2 regions of the Enterococcus sp. AZ109 genome follow, and region 1 is predicted to be linked to the other one. Evidence: riboswitches for the same ligand, from Rfam matches in the RefSeq annotation. Region 1 holds a riboswitch; the other holds the start of a gene.
The links. Region 1 has a riboswitch for FMN ahead of IGI42_RS00460 (ECF transporter S component). Riboswitches for the same ligand answer to the same signal wherever they lie in the genome.
Positions count from the first base shown of each region.

Region 1 (4,931 bases):
TCTAACACTAAATCGGTGGTTTGTTTTTTTAACTCAAATAGATGCCGACTGTCAATACTTTGTTGGTGTAGAAATTGATGAATATACTCATCTCCCTCATCATAAAGCAAGATCGCTTGACTTGGTGCACCATCTCGGCCAGCTCGACCGATTTCTTGCAGATAGTCTTCTGGTGAAGAGGGTAAATCATAATGAACAACAAATCGGATATTTTTTTTATTGACCCCCATCCCGAAAGCATTCGTCGCCACAAGTAATCGTAATTCTCCAGCGATAAACTGTTGCTGCAACATTCGTCGCTCTTGTCCAGTCAATCCTCCGTGATAATAAGCAATGTCCTCTTGCTGACGTAACAACTCGTAAACTTGCTCTACATGTTTGCGAGTAGCACAATAAATGATCCCTGCGCCGGCTAGCTGTGAGACTAGCTTAGGTAAATATTCTTGTTTATCACCGATTTTAACAAATAAGCTTACATTCGGACGATCGACAGAATACACAACTTCCTTAACTGACCCATCAAACAACAAGCTTTGAATGTCTCGACGTACTTCTGGTGTTGCCGTTGCTGTTAAGGCTAAGATCAACGGCTGATTTAATGTGCGAATGCCTGTACTGAGTTTTAAATATTCTGGCCGAAAATCAACTCCCCATTGCGAAACGCAGTGAGCTTCATCAACAACAATAAAGGCGAGTTTTAATTTCATCAGAGCTTGTTGCGCTTTTTCAGTTAGAAACATTTCGGGACTCATAAAGACAAATTTGTAGCTAGCAAGATTGTTCAATACATATTGTTTTTCAGGCATCGAGAGTAAACTATTTAATGCAACGGTCCTGCTTTCCCCTAATTGCTGTAGTTGCGTCACCTGATCTTCCATCAGGGAAATTAAAGGAGAAATAATCACTACTGTTCCTTCTAATAAATAACCAGTCAATTGGTAGCAAAGAGATTTCCCTGTGCCAGTTGGCAACATCCCAAGGACTGACTCACTAGCTAGTAAAGTCTCAATAATCTCTTTTTGTCCAGGACGAAACGTTTGATACCCGAACCGTGCGGTCATTAATTGCTCTAAGTTCACGAATACAGCTCCTTCAAAAAGAATATTTGTGAAAGACGAAAATTTAGGTAAGGTGTTTGAGAGAACGCTTGATACGTCCAAGCCAGCATTTCCTCCTCGTTTGCAGGTGTTAGCAACTCAAATTGTTCAAAAGGAAACGTTTCATCCAATAGCGCCCACTCAATAAAATGATCATTTAGTGTACCAGGCTTCAGCTTACGTAGCTGACCGATTTCTTCAACTGAATGCCCTTCTAGATATAACTGCCGGGTCTTAATCATGCTTTGATTATAATTTAATTGATCAAAACGTGCTAATAACCGCCGAAAATTCGGTTGTAGCTGCGCCTGTTGGATGAAAGCATCTAACGCATTTTGATAAAACAGGCCTCCCCAAGGCATTTCTTGCCATTCTGTCGGTAAAAGCTGAAAAGGGACTTTGCCTAATTGTTCTTTACCGCTAAATTGATTTGCCAAAAAATTCGCCTGATCCTTTGTTAGTGTCGCTAAAACATGCGCTAGTTCTTGAGGGAACTCGGTTAAAATCGATTGATTCGATTGCCGCAACCATGTTTTAGTTTGGTATAAGAAAAAAGGTCGTGAATCCAAAGGTACGTACTCTTTATCCTGATAAGTTAAGTAGCTGATTACTTGAGTAGCTAATAGTGTCAACTGCCACATTCGTTGACGTTCGCGACCGTAGCGCAAGCCATTTAAAGCGTTAAGCTGTGCATGCCTCTTTAGCGGCAAATGTTTTTTCCCCAGTTCAGTCAGTTGTCCAAAGCCCTCGTCTTGAGTTATCCAGCGTTTTTCTATTAATCGTTCGATCGTCTCTTTAAAGGTAGATCCTTTTAGTTCTGGCAAACAGCCAAACAAAGAGAGGTTTTGATAGAAAAAACCGTGGAGTAACACCGAACTCGTTCGTTTTCCAGTTAACAAATGATATAAGGTTGAAATACGTAACTTGTGTCCAGTATGAAATAACGCTAAAATAAATGATGCCATAAAAAAACTCCTAGAAGGTGAAAGTTATGAAATGTGAGATCTTACCAGAGCGCTGCATTGCTTGTGGGCTTTGCCAAGCTCTAGCTCCCCATTTTTTTGATTATACCGATGAAGGGATAGTAACCTTCATTGGAGAGCCCCATGCCTTACAGGAATTTGTTCCCAAAGAAGAACAAGCCGCAGTTAAGGACTCTGCTAGACGCTGTCTTGCGCATGCAATTCTCTTACATGATCCACTATAACATACGCAAAAGAGATAGTTCGCATAGAAATTTCTTTCAGTTTGCTTTAAAATGGAAATTTACTGAAAAACGACCATCCATAAGCCTTGGATGGTCGTTGCGTGTATTTAGATATTAGATGGGTTTATGATGATGAGATAAGACTGTTTTCTTACTCAACCAAGGTAATAGCTTGGCGTGTAAAACTAGGAAAACACCACTAACCATCATCCCTTTAATTAAATTGAAGGGAACAATACCAATTAAAACATACTTGCCTAAGCTCATTCCCAGCATCTGTCCGGCGGATAATCCAAAGGCTTTTAGATACAATGGCGTAATCACAAAGTAGTTGGCAACACTCATAAAAATTGTCATAGCGAAAATTCCTAGACCAATACCAATTGCCTTTTTTCTAGTTGTTTGCTGTCTAAACAAGAAAAAGATCGGTAGGGTAAACATGCTGGAGGCTAAGAAACTAGCGGTATCTCCAATTAGATTATCAAAAGAAAATCCCGTTGTGACTAAATGCAGTAACGACCGAATAAATGCGGTAGCTATACCAGCCAAAGGACCAAAGATAAACATGTTAATTAATACAGGAATATCACTGAAGTCCAGTTTCAAAAAGGGAAACATCGGAATAATTGGTAAAGCAATAAATTGCAAAATCAATCCCATTGCGGCTGCTACTGCTACTGCTGTCATTTTTTGTAACCTTACGTTCTTCATAAAAAAATTCCTCCTGTGCGGAATCATCTTCATCAAAGCTTTCCAGGCGGTCTTCTATACGCAAAAAAACTCCATGCTTCAGAAAAAGCATAGAGTTACTTGAATATAGTCATACCCAAATAAGCCTATCTTCTTTATCCAGACTATACTGTCGGTCTCGGAATTTCACCGAATCGGCTGCTTGCGCAGTTCGTGGACTATCACCACCGGTCGGGATTTTCACCCTGCCCCTGAAGACGAACCTAAAATTATTATTTTTTGTATCTTCACTATAACAAGTTTACTAACAAAAAACAAGTGATGAGTTTTTACTTGGAAATATTCCGCAAACTGTTGACTTCTTTTGCGTTTAACCGACGAAATTCACCTGGACGCAACCCTTTAAGCGTTAGATCTCCATATCGTTCTCGTTTTAGCTTTTGCACAGGTAATCCAACAGCCGCCAGCATATTTTTTACTTGGTGATTACGGCCTTCATGAATCGTCAATTCAACGATGCTTGTACCAGCTTTTCGATCAGTGGAAATGACTTCAAAACGAGCAGGTGCTGTTTTTTTACCTTCAATCATTACACCTTTGGTTAAAGGATACAATGTTTTATTATCAGCATATCCCTTAACCTTTGCTACGTAAACCTTGTCTACCTGATGTTTTGGATGAGATAAGCGTTGAGAAAAATCACCGTCATTGGTTAGTAAAAGTGCACCTGAAGTGTCGTAATCTAGTCGACCTACAGGATAAATACGTTCAGGGATCCCGATAAAGTAATCCGTTACCACTTTACGATTTTTATCATCTGAAACTGCAGAAATAACACCCCTAGGTTTGTAGAACAAGTAATAGACAGGCTCTTCTTGGTAGATCGGAACACCATCAACTTCAATAATATCTTTTTTTGATACTTTAGTTCCTAGTTCTTCAATCACTTCACCGTTTACTCTGACCCGACCTTCACTAATTAAGCTTTCGGCCTTTCGGCGTGAGGCAATTCCGGCATGAGCTATTACTTTTTGCAATCTTTCCATTTAACTTTCATCCTTTTCTTTAAAGCGATCATAGAACAAGTCCATTGTTTCATCGTCATCCGCAAGATCGGTTTCCATTTGTTGAACATCTGGTAATTCCTTTAAATCTTTTAATCCAAAGTAATCCATAAAATAGGTCGTTGTTCCATATAAAATTGCTCGGCCCGGTCCTTCAACTCGCCCCTTCTCTTCGATCAGCTGGCGGGCAACCAAGGTTTGAACAGCCCCACTAGACTGAACCCCTCGAAGTTCGTCAATTTCCCCTCGTGTGATAGGCTGCTTGTAAGCAACAATCGACAAGGTTTCTAGTGCCGCTTGACTCAAGCGGTTGGCCAAAGGTGACCGAGCAAATTCTTTGAGCAAAGGTGCATAGGTCTTTTTAGTGGTTAATATAAAGTGGTTGCCTACCTCTAAAATAGTTAAGGCAGAGGTAACATCTTTGGTGTATTTTTCCCGTAATTCAGTTATTGACTGATACACATCTGCTGTTGGGCACTCTAGGGTGAAGGCAATTTCCTCAAGTTCGATTCCTTCCTCCCCCACTACAAACAGCAAGGCCTCAATTTGACTTAGTTGATTCATTTTGATGCTCCTTTAGTGATAACGATCGGTCCGTAGGTGTCGTCTTGACTAGCGACTGCCACCCCGTTTTTCATTAATTCTAGTAAAGCCATAAACGTCGTAATCATTTCATCCTTAGTGAAACGCGAAAAAAGACTATCCAGTGACAAGCTTTCTTCAACACCTAAAGAATCAATCTGGTTACGAATTTGTTTGACCTTTTCCTCGATGGTGATACTTTCACCGCTCACCGTTGTTTCGATCGGTTGATTATTTTTTTTGCGCTGCAAGACATCATGCAAGGCCAAATACAGATCAATCGTATTCAAT
Region 1 covers NZ_JBIOSF010000001.1:93,986-98,916, reverse strand. Annotated here, with positions in the region: gene IGI42_RS00475 (RecQ family ATP-dependent DNA helicase) at 1-1,079, opposite strand, end outside; gene IGI42_RS00470 (helix-turn-helix domain-containing protein) at 1,076-2,062, opposite strand; gene IGI42_RS00465 (ferredoxin) at 2,089-2,304, shown strand; gene IGI42_RS00460 (ECF transporter S component) at 2,419-3,015, opposite strand; FMN riboswitch at 3,139-3,257, opposite strand; gene IGI42_RS00455 (pseudouridine synthase) at 3,324-4,040, opposite strand; gene scpB (SMC-Scp complex subunit ScpB) at 4,041-4,622, opposite strand; gene IGI42_RS00445 (segregation/condensation protein A) at 4,619-4,931, opposite strand, start outside.

Region 2 (4,931 bases), 240 kb from region 1:
AGGATATTCCTGCTCAAATTCACGATGAATCCGATAAAGTGGACCAGAATACTGGGCCATTCGAGCAAAATCAGCTTCGTAATCCATCGGTGCTTCACATCCTTCAATACGCTGAATTTCCAGAATTAAATCATTCCACAACTTATCGTAGTAAGCTGCTTGATCGGCAGGACGCCCCTGTTCGCATGCTGGATGCTCCAGCCAGCGCATGATATCTTTTGCTAAATTTGTCATACTTCCACCACACTTTTTAAAGTATCAGTCGGTTCGCTGTCTCAAAAGGCGTCGGATTTCATCTTTTCCTTGGTGAACCTCTTCCATTGAGAAATTCGCTTGAATCAGCTCGGTCTCGGGGATGCCAGCCAGCTTTTGATAGAACCAAGAAGAAATGGATGTAATTTGATGACTCGTTAACTCATGAAGATGGGCAAAAAAGACATCCTCCGCCTCACAAATATTCCGAAGTAAAACATTCTCATGCATATACTGCGTTAACGAAACCGAACGCTTTTCGCCTGTTAGTATATCTTCTACATCAATTAGCGGATCATTATTAGTTTGCTTAATTGTTGGCAATTGCTTAGGAACAATTTGTAATTGCCGCATTAACCAATCATCTTGCATCCAATTTCCTCCCTTTATGATAATTCTATCATCCTATTTCTCATTTTCCTAACGATAACCCTAATCTGGCTATCAACAAAAAGACTCCCCCTAGTACAGGAAAGTCTCAGCAAAAAGCCGCTCAATTTCATCCGTTAACCAAGGACCACACTGCTTCAATTGGTCAAAAGGATACCAAGAACTTTTCATGAAAATCTTTTCTGGCATATAACCCTTGTTTTTTCGTTTACTCAGTATCAGCTGTTTAGCCATCTCCGTCCGTGAATCTGTCCAATAGCCCTCTTGTTTCAGTAAATGCAAGGTTTCAATCACATTCGTTCGGTATGGATATGGATAGAACAGCTTCACTAAATCAGGATAAAGCATTTCATCATTGTTTGCATGATAGCACACACGATGCTCTAAAATATAATCTAACCCTCTTTTAAGCTTATACTCATAACAGTTATACCATATGTTGCTTTATATTCAGACAGAGCTTTCATGGACTTCACTAACCCATCATAACAAGGAGAATCACCAATACAGCCTCCAAAATCACACCCCTGCCAAGTACAAAGCTCACCTTTCTGTGTCGTCTGATAATTTCAGCAACATAAAAGCTAGTTTGCGGACACCAGTAAATTTATCTACACGAAATTTTTCCAGCAAGATGCCATTAATAACCTTTGACTGGTTCAAAAGATCTCTGATTTCAGCCTCACTTAATTCTTCTTTTCGATTACGCATCTTCAATACTAGTGCACTGTCCACCGCTTGTTTCATTCTAGTATCTCACTCCGTATAGCTCTTTCGCTTTTTTAGTCTTTTCTTCGACAAATGAACTTTTTTGTAAAGTGTATTGGTCTCGGTCATTTCTAAATTCTACGGCTAACTTTTCTTTTAATGATTCATACTCCTTAGCAATTTCAGGATATTGATTTAAATAATCCCGAAAATACAGTTCATCATTATCTCCGTCAAAGCGTAAATGAATGTGATATACCTTTTCTGCAAATCCCTCTGGCGTATAGCCCCGATTTAGAGAAACGCGTGATTTTGTAGTAGACATTATAATGCAACCTTTTGTCTCCAATAGTTGCGCTATGGCTGCTAAATCAGTCCCACCGCTCATTTCAATTAGAACGTCCACAATATTTTTGGCTTTGATGTCATTAATTGCTGTACTGCCTATATGAGAAATACGGACAACCGCTGATTTAGGTAACCATTTTTTCAACTGATCAGCGATTTCTTGATAATACGTCTGCCACACGCTTTTTGATTCGTTTAGCTCGATGGGAAATAACTGCCAGAGTTCCTCCAGACTCATTTCTGAGAGTTTCTTTTTCACGCAATTTCTCCTCCATTTTGTAATCGTGTGGTTGCATTTTTTTGATGGTTGACAAAATCTCTGGCTTTTGGTGATACATTGCTAACTCTAGTTGCTGAATTCTTCTTAGTTTGTTTTTGATCTCTTGGTTGTTCCGCATCAATGCCTCTGCTTTTCTAATCTGTAGTTCTTCAGTTTTCTTTTGATTGATAGTGGCAGTGAGCCAAAGATTTGAAACCAACAAAATAAATATTACCGCATAAAACAATTCCGTTCTCTGACCATTAGATGTTGTAACTAATATAAAAGGCACAACAAAAATCAAGGTAAAGCTGATCCCTTGATATAGCGCTAAAGCTTTTAGTTTTTGCGGTTTTTCATTAAAAGAGATAGTTGAAGCTTCATAAATAGCTAAGAACAAAGCCTCAAGTTCTTCATACTGCTGATGAGTTTTTTGCCAGCGATATTCTGCTTGGGTTTTAGTCAATCCTTTTTCTCTTATGTAATAGTTGATGGCTTTTGATTTTTTTATGATGGGAATCACCACATTTCATCTATAAGATATTTTCAATGTAAATCGTTGTTTCGTCTAGTTTATCACATCTTCTACTACTTTTTTTAGTATTTAATGATAAAATATCGGGTTATTGATAAGAAAAAAATTAAAAAAAGGCTTGCATTTACGAAAAGTCTATGTGAAAATGAACACAATAGTTCTTCAGGGCAGGGTTAAATTCCCGACCGGCGGTAATAGTCCGCGAGCCTTTTTTAAGGTTGACTCAGTGTAATTCTGAGACCGACAGTACAGTCTGGATGGAAGAAGAAAAATAGGCGTGTTTAGTGACCAGTTTAATTGTTGGTTTATTCAAGCACCTTTTTTCTACTTGCTGTGCCTTGCGAATTTGTTGTAAGGTTCTTTTTTATGTTCAAGAAAGGTGTGACAAGAATGAAATTCACTGCAAGAAAACTCGTATTAACTGCTATCTTAGGTGCCATCGCTTATCTACTCATGATGTTCAGATTTCCACTACCTTTTATGCCGCCATTTATGGATTTTGACTTAGCGGGTGTGCCGGAAATGATTGGAACCTTCCTATTAGGACCAGTCTCAGGTCTGTTCATTGTACTCATCAAGTTGCTGATAAAATTAGCAACATCAGGAACCAGCTCCATGTTCACTGGCGAAATTCAAAACTTTATTTTGAGTGCTAGCTTCATCCTCCCGTCATGGTTCATATACAAACGGGCTACTACTAAGCGCCAAGCGCTCAGCGGTATGATGGTGGGAACGCTTTGTGCAATCGTTGTCGCCTGCATCTCTAATGTATACTTCATCATTCCGTTTTATGCGACATTATATGGATTGTCAATGGAAGCAGTCATTGCCATGACCCAAGCGGTTAATCCTTTTGTGGACAGCGTTTGGAAATTGGTCTTAATCGGCATTGTTCCCTTCAATCTGATTAAGTTTGGTGTATGTACCAGTATCGTTTACTTATCCTTAGATCGCTTACGTTCACTTTTTCTAAGACGGGAGTTTAGCTGATGGATTGGGAAACGGCAACCATTCAATTATATGAAAAACTGGGTAAGAAAAGGATTATGGCTTTAGCTACTAGTCTAAACGATCATGTAACCGTTCGGAATGTCAGCGTGATTATTCACGAAGGTCGCCTATTATTTAAAACTGACAAAAACTTTCGTAAAACTAAGCAGCTGTTAGAAAATCCGAATGTTGCTATCTGCTATTGGGGTGTGCAAATCGAAGGTAAAGCGGTAAATCACGGATTAGTGGTAGATGAACCTGGACAAGTTTTCCAAGAGCTATATAAAAAATACTGGGATAAAAGCTACAATGCTTATCCGCATAAAGACAGTGAGATACTGATTGAAATTATGCCTCATTTTGTCGAAATCTGGGATCAGGATAATGAGGCTAAAGGCTTCCAGCTGTTATTAGATTTTGACAAACAGCAAGCTGAAATTCAATATTATGACTAATAAAAATGCTGCAGACCTCAACTTGGTCTGCAGCATTTTTTTAAATTTTAGAAAGAGCTTCGTCAATTGGTGTATCTCCATCGCCCATCATAATAACCTTTTGATAGGTGTTAGGTCTTTCAAGAACTTCTGCTAGCACAGTTGCTACGTTTTCGATGGAGTTCTCACTACGTTTTTCAATCTTTGTAGTAATTTTTCCACTGCCGGCTTCTTCTTTTAAGTTGCCTGGTTGCAAAATCGTATAATCCAAATCAGTATTATCGATCAACCAAGAATCTGAGAAGAATTTGGCAATGTTATAGTTCGTGATGCTGTCGCTCCAGTTTTCAGGAACTAATGCAAATAATGAGCTTAGTTGAATATAGCGGGCAATCCCTTCTTGTTCGGCTGCCTGCATCAATTTTACAGAACCATACAAATCGGTTTGCAGTAAATCTTTTCCCCGTGAACCTGCCACGAAGTAAATAGCCTCTGCATCTCCCAATGTTTTAGCTAAACTGGCAACATCTCCATGTAAATCCAAATGAACAGGTTTTACTTGGTCACTTTCAGGAATTTCATTTTCTCTTCGTGCCCCAGCATAGACAAAATGTCCTTTTTCAACCAAACGTTCAATCAAAGCTTGGGCAACACGCCCAGTAGCTCCCGCAATAAATACTTTCATACGTAATTCCTCCTTCTTTTTCTTTATGCTAACCTATTCTGACCATTCAGACAACTGTTTACACTTTAAAAATTGGATGAGCAACAAAACAACCAATTGGCTGTTTTTATTTTTATAACGCGTATTATAATAAGAAAACATAAGGAGGTCGTTATGGCAAAAACAATTTTAACAATTGCAGGATCGGACACCTTAGCTGGCGGTGGGCTACAGGCTGATTTAAAAACTTTTGAACATTATCAATTATTTGGATTAACAGCTATCACTTGTATTGCCGTAGTAGAGGAAGATGAATTTGTCATTCAAGATTTATCTGCTAACCTTTTAAAG
Region 2 covers NZ_JBIOSF010000001.1:332,632-337,562, reverse strand. Annotated here, with positions in the region: gene IGI42_RS01620 (hypothetical protein) at 1-234, opposite strand, end outside; gene IGI42_RS01615 (DUF6483 family protein) at 259-624, opposite strand; gene IGI42_RS01610 (hypothetical protein) at 715-1,017, opposite strand; gene IGI42_RS01605 (hypothetical protein) at 1,186-1,389, opposite strand; gene IGI42_RS01600 (GrpB family protein) at 1,391-1,957, opposite strand; gene IGI42_RS01595 (hypothetical protein) at 1,848-2,423, opposite strand; FMN riboswitch at 2,647-2,765, shown strand; gene IGI42_RS01590 (ECF transporter S component) at 2,883-3,482, shown strand; gene IGI42_RS01585 (pyridoxamine 5'-phosphate oxidase family protein) at 3,482-3,937, shown strand; gene IGI42_RS01580 (NAD(P)H-binding protein) at 3,978-4,601, opposite strand; gene IGI42_RS01575 (bifunctional hydroxymethylpyrimidine kinase/phosphomethylpyrimidine kinase) at 4,755-4,931, shown strand, end outside.
Region 2: it holds a riboswitch for FMN, as region 1 does, so the genes downstream of both, IGI42_RS01590 (ECF transporter S component) here and IGI42_RS00460 (ECF transporter S component) in region 1, are expected to answer to the same signal.